2 regions of the Gottfriedia sp. S16(2024) genome follow, and region 2 is predicted to be linked to the other one. Evidence: a T-box and tRNA genes for the amino acid it is inferred to sense, from the RefSeq annotation. Region 2 holds a T-box; the other holds one or more tRNA genes.
What was found. A T-box is a leader RNA that pairs with one kind of tRNA and senses whether it is charged. The one in region 2 lies ahead of argS (arginine--tRNA ligase), so its partner is inferred to be a tRNA-Arg.
Positions count from the first base shown of each region.

Region 1: it encodes a tRNA-Arg, which carries the amino acid that the T-box ahead of argS (arginine--tRNA ligase) is inferred to sense. The anticodon was not compared.

Region 1 is NZ_JBFLUO010000001.1:415,126-418,498, forward strand. Features, by position in the region: tRNA gene AB1282_RS02145 (tRNA-Ser) at 1-68, opposite strand, end outside; tRNA gene AB1282_RS02150 (tRNA-Asn) at 75-149, opposite strand; tRNA gene AB1282_RS02155 (tRNA-Ile) at 171-247, opposite strand; tRNA gene AB1282_RS02160 (tRNA-Gly) at 264-334, opposite strand; tRNA gene AB1282_RS02165 (tRNA-His) at 341-416, opposite strand; tRNA gene AB1282_RS02170 (tRNA-Thr) at 426-498, opposite strand; tRNA gene AB1282_RS02175 (tRNA-Phe) at 529-604, opposite strand; tRNA gene AB1282_RS02180 (tRNA-Asp) at 613-688, opposite strand; tRNA gene AB1282_RS02185 (tRNA-Met) at 692-768, opposite strand; tRNA gene AB1282_RS02190 (tRNA-Ser) at 965-1,057, opposite strand; tRNA gene AB1282_RS02195 (tRNA-Ile) at 1,066-1,142, opposite strand; tRNA gene AB1282_RS02200 (tRNA-Met) at 1,152-1,225, opposite strand; tRNA gene AB1282_RS02205 (tRNA-Ala) at 1,253-1,325, opposite strand; tRNA gene AB1282_RS02210 (tRNA-Pro) at 1,336-1,412, opposite strand; tRNA gene AB1282_RS02215 (tRNA-Arg) at 1,437-1,513, opposite strand; tRNA gene AB1282_RS02220 (tRNA-Leu) at 1,526-1,612, opposite strand; tRNA gene AB1282_RS02225 (tRNA-Gly) at 1,621-1,695, opposite strand; tRNA gene AB1282_RS02230 (tRNA-Leu) at 1,718-1,800, opposite strand; tRNA gene AB1282_RS02235 (tRNA-Lys) at 1,822-1,897, opposite strand; tRNA gene AB1282_RS02240 (tRNA-Thr) at 1,906-1,978, opposite strand; tRNA gene AB1282_RS02245 (tRNA-Val) at 1,982-2,057, opposite strand; rRNA gene rrf (5S ribosomal RNA) at 2,063-2,178, opposite strand; rRNA gene AB1282_RS02255 (23S ribosomal RNA) at 2,301-3,373, opposite strand, start outside.
Region 2 is NZ_JBFLUO010000001.1:145,569-148,941, forward strand. Features, by position in the region: gene argS (arginine--tRNA ligase) at 1-1,364, opposite strand, end outside; T-box leader at 1,407-1,628, opposite strand; gene AB1282_RS00900 (tetratricopeptide repeat-containing glycosyltransferase family 2 protein) at 1,752-2,837, shown strand; gene AB1282_RS00905 (tetratricopeptide repeat-containing glycosyltransferase) at 3,042-3,373, shown strand, end outside.

The DNA.
Region 1 (3,373 bases), 270 kb from region 2:
CCCTCGCACCGGTTACCCGATCTACACCCTTAGCAGGGGCGCCCCTTGAGCCACTTGGGTACTTCTCTATCATATGGCTCCGCAGGTAGGGTTCGAACCTACGACCACTCGGTTAACAGCCGAGTGCTCTACCACTGAGCTACTGCGGAAAAACTAATTATAAAAATTAATGGTGGGCCTAAATGGACTCGAACCATCGACCTCACGCTTATCAGGCGTGCGCTCTAACCAGCTGAGCTATAGGCCCATTAAATTTTATAAAAAGCGGGTGATGGGAATCGAACCCACGACCGAAGCTTGGAAGGCTTCTATTTTACCATTAAACTACACCCGCAAAATATGGGGCGACCGATGGGAATCGAACCCACGAGTGTCGGAACCACAATCCGATGCGTTAACCACTTCGCCACGACCGCCATAAAGAGTGCCGACTAGAGGACTTGAACCCCCAACCTACTGATTACAAGTCAGTTGCTCTACCAATTGAGCTAAGTCGGCTTATTATTATAATCATTTTTTTATTTAAGATGGTGGCTCGGGACGGAATCGAACCGCCGACACGAGGATTTTCAGTCCTCTGCTCTACCGACTGAGCTACCGAGCCAACTTAAATGGCGGTCCCGACCGGGATCGAACCGGCGATCTCCTGCGTGACAGGCAGGCATGTTAACCGCTACACCACGGGACCATTTGGTTGCGGGGACAGGATTTGAACCTGCGACCTTCGGGTTATGAGCCCGACGAGCTACCAGACTGCTCCACCCCGCGATAATGTGGATACTATTTAATATAGTTCCAATAAAGTTATTTTGTTAAGACCATCCCAATCTCAGGATGATTATGCAAGTAGCAGCTCGATTGGTATGCTGAAGTAATTTCTTCGAAGCATATTCGTTCGTGCTCCACCCCGCGATAATGTGGATACTAACTAAGTTAGTTCCATTTATATAAAGTTTAATAAAAATGGAGGAGTAAGAGGGATTCGAACCCCCGCGGGCTGTTACACCCCTGTCGGTTTTCAAGACCGATCCCTTCAGCCAGACTTGGGTATTACTCCATTATAAGTGGTGGACCTTGTAGGACTCGAACCTACGACCGGACGGTTATGAGCCGTCTGCTCTAACCAGCTGAGCTAAAGGTCCTTAAATAAGTAGCGGCGGAGGGAGTCGAACCCACGACCTCACGGGTATGAACCGTACGCTCTAGCCAGCTGAGCTACACCGCCATAATAAATTAATTTAAGTTCTTCAAGTGGAGCCTAGCGGGATCGAACCGCTGACCTCCTGCGTGCAAGGCAGGCGCTCTCCCAGCTGAGCTAAGGCCCCATGTTTTAAATGGTCGGGAAGACAGGATTTGAACCTGCGACCCCCTGGTCCCAAACCAGGTGCTCTACCAAGCTGAGCCACTTCCCGTTCAGAATTACAGGTGAAACAATATGGCGCGCCCGAAAGGACTCGAACCCATAACCTTTTGATCCGTAGTCAAACGCTCTATCCAATTGAGCTACGGGCGCATATTATAAAAATGGTACCGAGGGCCGGACTCGAACCGGCACGGGGTCAACCCCCGCAGGATTTTAAGTCCTGTGTGTCTGCCATTCCACCACCCCGGCAGCATATATGGAGCGGAAGACGGGGCTCGAACCCGCGACCCCAACCTTGGCAAGGTTGTATTCTACCACTGAACTACTTCCGCATATACTGTTTAACAAGATAAATGGTGCGGGTGAAGGGACTCGAACCCCCACACCGAAGTACTAGATCCTAAGTCTAGCGCGTCTGCCAATTCCGCCACACCCGCAAATATTTTCTTTTTAGAAAATGGTGAGCCATGAAGGATTCGAACCTTCGACCCTCTGATTAAAAGTCAGATGCTCTACCTACTGAGCTAATGGCTCATAAAGAGTGCCGACTAGAGGACTTGAACCCCCAACCTACTGATTACAAGTCAGTTGCTCTACCAATTGAGCTAAGTCGGCATATGGTGGAGGATGACGGGCTCGAACCGCCGACCCCCTGCTTGTAAGGCAGGTGCTCTCCCAGCTGAGCTAATCCTCCATCAAACCAAGCGACGTTCTACTCTCACAGGGGGAAACCCCCAACTACCATCGACGCTGAAGAGCTTAACTGCCGTGTTCGGTATGGGAACGGGTGTGACCTCTTCGCTATCATCACTTGATTCATTTTCTTTAGGACATTAATTATTATATCAAATTTCATTTAAAAGTCAATAACTTTCTTCGATTTTTTTTATAATAATTTTTGTACCTTCAAAACTAGATAATGTCATTATCAAACTTGTTAGTTAAGTCCTCGACCGATTAGTATCAGTCAGCTCCACGTGTCACCACGCTTCCACCTCTGACCTATCAACCTGATCGTCTCTCAGGGGTCTTACTAGCTTAACGCTATGGGAAATCTCATCTTGAGGGGGGCTTCATGCTTAGATGCTTTCAGCACTTATCCCTTCCACACATAGCTACCCAGCCATGCTCTTGGCAGAACAACTGGTACACCAGCGGTGTGTCCATCCCGGTCCTCTCGTACTAAGGACAGATCCTCTCAAATTTCCTGCGCCCACGACGGATAGGGACCGAACTGTCTCACGACGTTCTGAACCCAGCTCGCGTACCGCTTTAATGGGCGAACAGCCCAACCCTTGGGACCGACTACAGCCCCAGGATGCGATGAGCCGACATCGAGGTGCCAAACCTCCCCGTCGATGTGGACTCTTGGGGGAGATAAGCCTGTTATCCCCGGGGTAGCTTTTATCCGTTGAGCGATGGCCCTTCCATGCGGAACCACCGGATCACTAAGCCCGACTTTCGTCCCTGCTCGACTTGTAGGTCTCGCAGTCAAGCTCCCTTATGCCTTTACACTCTTCGAATGATTTCCAACCATTCTGAGGGAACCTTTGGGCGCCTCCGTTACTCTTTAGGAGGCGACCGCCCCAGTCAAACTGCCCACCTGACACTGTCTCCGAGCCGGATAACGGCTCTAGGTTAGAATTTCAATACAGCCAGGGTAGTATCCCACCGACGCCTCCACCGAAGCTAGCGCTCCGGCTTCTCAGGCTCCTACCTATCCTGTACAAGCTGTACCAAAATTCAATATCAAGCTGCAGTAAAGCTCCACGGGGTCTTTCCGTCCTGTCGCGGGTAACCTGCATCTTCACAGGTACTATAATTTCACCGAGTCTATGGTTGAGACAGTGCCCAAATCGTTACGCCTTTCGTGCGGGTCGGAACTTACCCGACAAGGAATTTCGCTACCTTAGGACCGTTATAGTTACGGCCGCCGTTTACTGGGGCTTCAATTCAGAGCTTCTCCCGTAAGGGATAACCCCTCCTCTTAACCTTCCAGCACCGGGCAGG
Region 2 (3,373 bases):
GCAATGGAGTATTGTACATATGGTCCTGTTTCACCTTCAAATTTTAGCATTTGCTCAAGTGAAAATTCGATGTTATTCATACGATCATTTTTTAAATCTTGGAAAATGATTGCGCCGACTCCAACCATTTTTGCTACTTCTTCTTTATTTTTTAATGTAGGATTTTTTTCTGCAATATTTTGACTAGCTAAACTAATCGCTTCTTCAATTACCTCTTCTAAAAGAACAATTTTTCCTTTTCGTGTAGACATTTTTTTACCATTTTGTAGGATTAAGCCGAATGGTACGTGAACCATATCTTTAGACCATTCGTACCCCATTTTCTTCAAAACTGTAAATACTTGCTCAAAATGCAATGCTTGTTCTCCACCTACAACATACACTGCTTTATCAAAATCATATGTTTCTTTACGATAAAGTGCAGCTGCTAGATCTCTTGTAGCATATAGCGTAGCTCCATCAGATTTTCTAATTAAGCATGGTGGTAATTCCTTTTCAGTTAATTCAACAACATCTGCACCTTCAGATTCGACTAAAAGGTTTTTTTGCTCTAGAAGTTCAATAACTCGGTCCATTTTATCATTGTAAAATGCTTCTCCGTTAAAGCTATCAAAGTTAACACCTAATAAATCGTATACTAACATGAATTCTTTTAGAGACTCATCACGGAACCACTTCCATAAGTGTAAAGCTTCTTCATTTTTTTCCTCTAATTGCTTAAACCAGCTTCTAGCTTCTTCCTCAAGTTGAGGCTCTTTTTCAACTTCTTCATGAAATTTAACATATAATTTTAAAAGTTCTTTTATTGGATTTTCTTTTACTTCGTCTTGATTACCCCAAAGTTTATAAGCAACAATTAATTTCCCAAACTGTGTTCCCCAGTCTCCAAGGTGATTAATTTTTATTGCTTTATACCCATTTTTTTCAGCTATTTTAGCAATTGAATTTCCAATCATTGTTGAACGCAAATGCCCCATCGAAAATGGCTTTGCAATATTTGGAGAGGAACAATCGATCGCAACCGTTTTGTCTTCTCCAATTACTTGGTTACCATATTCCTTCCCCTGACCAAGAACTAATTCAATTACTTGCTTACTTACTAGCTTTTTATTCAAAAAACAGTTTACGTATGGGCCGTTTGCTTCTACTTTTTCAATTAAATCATGGTTAATCTGTGCTGCTATTTCCTTTGCAATTATTACTGGAGATTTTTTTAATGCTTTTGCTAATTGGAAACAAGGAAATGCTAAATCACCTTGATCTGCATAATTCGGTTTTTCGATAAGTGTGTTAATTTCAGTTAAAGTTAGTGATCCATTTAAAGCTTTTTCAATTTGTTCACTATACATATTTACATAATTCATTATGATCAATCCTCTCCAAAATATAAAAAACCCGTCTCTATCATAAGAGACGGGTTTAAATAATCCGCGGTACCACTCTAATTGTTCAAATATATTGAACCAACTTTAAAATTTGTTAACGAGGTCTTCCCCGGCAAAGTCCTACTATCAATTCAGACTGCTTCTCCGAAGTGCGCTTCATCTTATTCGCTCTGTTAGGCTTCCACCATCCCCAACTCTCTACAAGAATCAAAATAAGATTACTCTCTTCATCTAAAAATTTTCAATATTCATTTTTTCCATTTAATCATATCTAATGTAGAATTTCAACATTAATCTTTTTTTTGAACTTTATTAATGACACCATTTGTTGACAACCTTAATAACATAGAAATTGAGGTGGATTTCATGAAAAAAAAACCAATAACTTTAAGCCTTTGTATGATTGTTAAAAACGAAGAAGCTGTACTTTCCAGATGTTTATCCTCTGTATCTAATATAGTAGACGAAATTGTCATAATTGATACTGGTTCAACAGACAAAACAAAGGAAATAGCGAAAAAGTTTACAAATTCAATATATGATTTTACTTGGATCAATGATTTCTCTGCGGCAAGAAATTTTGCGTTTTCTAAAGCAACGAAGGATTATATTATGTGGCTAGATGCAGATGATATTATCACTGATGAAAATGCAAAAAAATTACTTAAATTAAAAAAGTCATTAACTAAAAAGGTCGACGCTGTCGGGATGAAATATCATCTAGCTTTCGATGAAAATGGTAATCCTAGCTTTAGTTCTGTACGCAATCGAATCGTTAAACGAGAGAGAAATTTTAAATGGATTGGATTCGTTCATGAATATTTGGAGGTTTACGGCGAAATTATTCAATCGGATGCCGCAATTATTCATCAAAAAGACAAAGAGTTTTCTGATCGTAATTTAAAGATTTATGAAAATGCGATTTCTTCAGGAAATGAACTAAGTCCTCGTGACAAATACTATTATGCGAATGAATGCGTAGATCATCAGCTGTTTGAAAAGGCAATTGAATGGTATGAATTATTTCTTGATGAAGGAAAGGGCTGGTACGAGGATAATATTCAAGCGTGCGGAAAAATGGCAGACTGCTATTTTAATCTAAACGAATTGGAAAAAGCGATTAGTAGTTGTCTAAGATCTTTTTCATATGATGGACCACGTGGAGAAAACTGCTGTCGTTTAGGATTTGTCTATCTTCAACAAGGTGATTTTACACGCGCTATTTCATGGTATAAACTTGCTACTCTTGTTGATGTTCCAACAAGTAGTCCTTTTATAAATCAGGCTTGTTACACTTGGTTACCTAATCTACAGTTATGTCTATGCTATAGTCGATTAGGCGATCAACTTACTGCTAGAAAATATAATGATATAGCTGCTAGTTATGTTCCGAATAATCCTTCCGTTCTACACAACCAAGAATATTTCCGCTCATATTTTAAAGACCAATAACCCACCCTTACTATCTTCTAACGTTTTTTTCCTGGATCCTAACAGTTTAGTAGACCCAATTTTGATTGAAAAACTAACTAGTGTAAGAAGAACTAGAAATTCAGTCCTAAAATAGATGATCTGGAAACTACTATTTAATAAAATCAACATTAAAATAACATCAATCATTTTATACAAAATCAAAATTAAAGAAAGGGTGATAGCTTGATCACAGTCAGTTTATGCATGGTTGTACAAAATAATGAAGCCACAATTGAAAGATGTCTTAGTTCAGTTAGTAGCATAGTTGATGAAATTATCATCGTTGATATGAATTCCCACGATCGAACGATAGAGCTAGCAAGACAGTTTACAGACCAAATACATGTCTTTGATGGTGTGGATGAAATAGCTGCATTAAATTTTTCAAAATCATTGGCAACAAAAGACTTTATACTTTTACTAAACCATAGTGAAATTTTACTAGAAAATGATCGTTTAACATTGTCTAAGTTAAAACACTCAATAGACAATGAAGTTTATAATGTAGCTGTCGA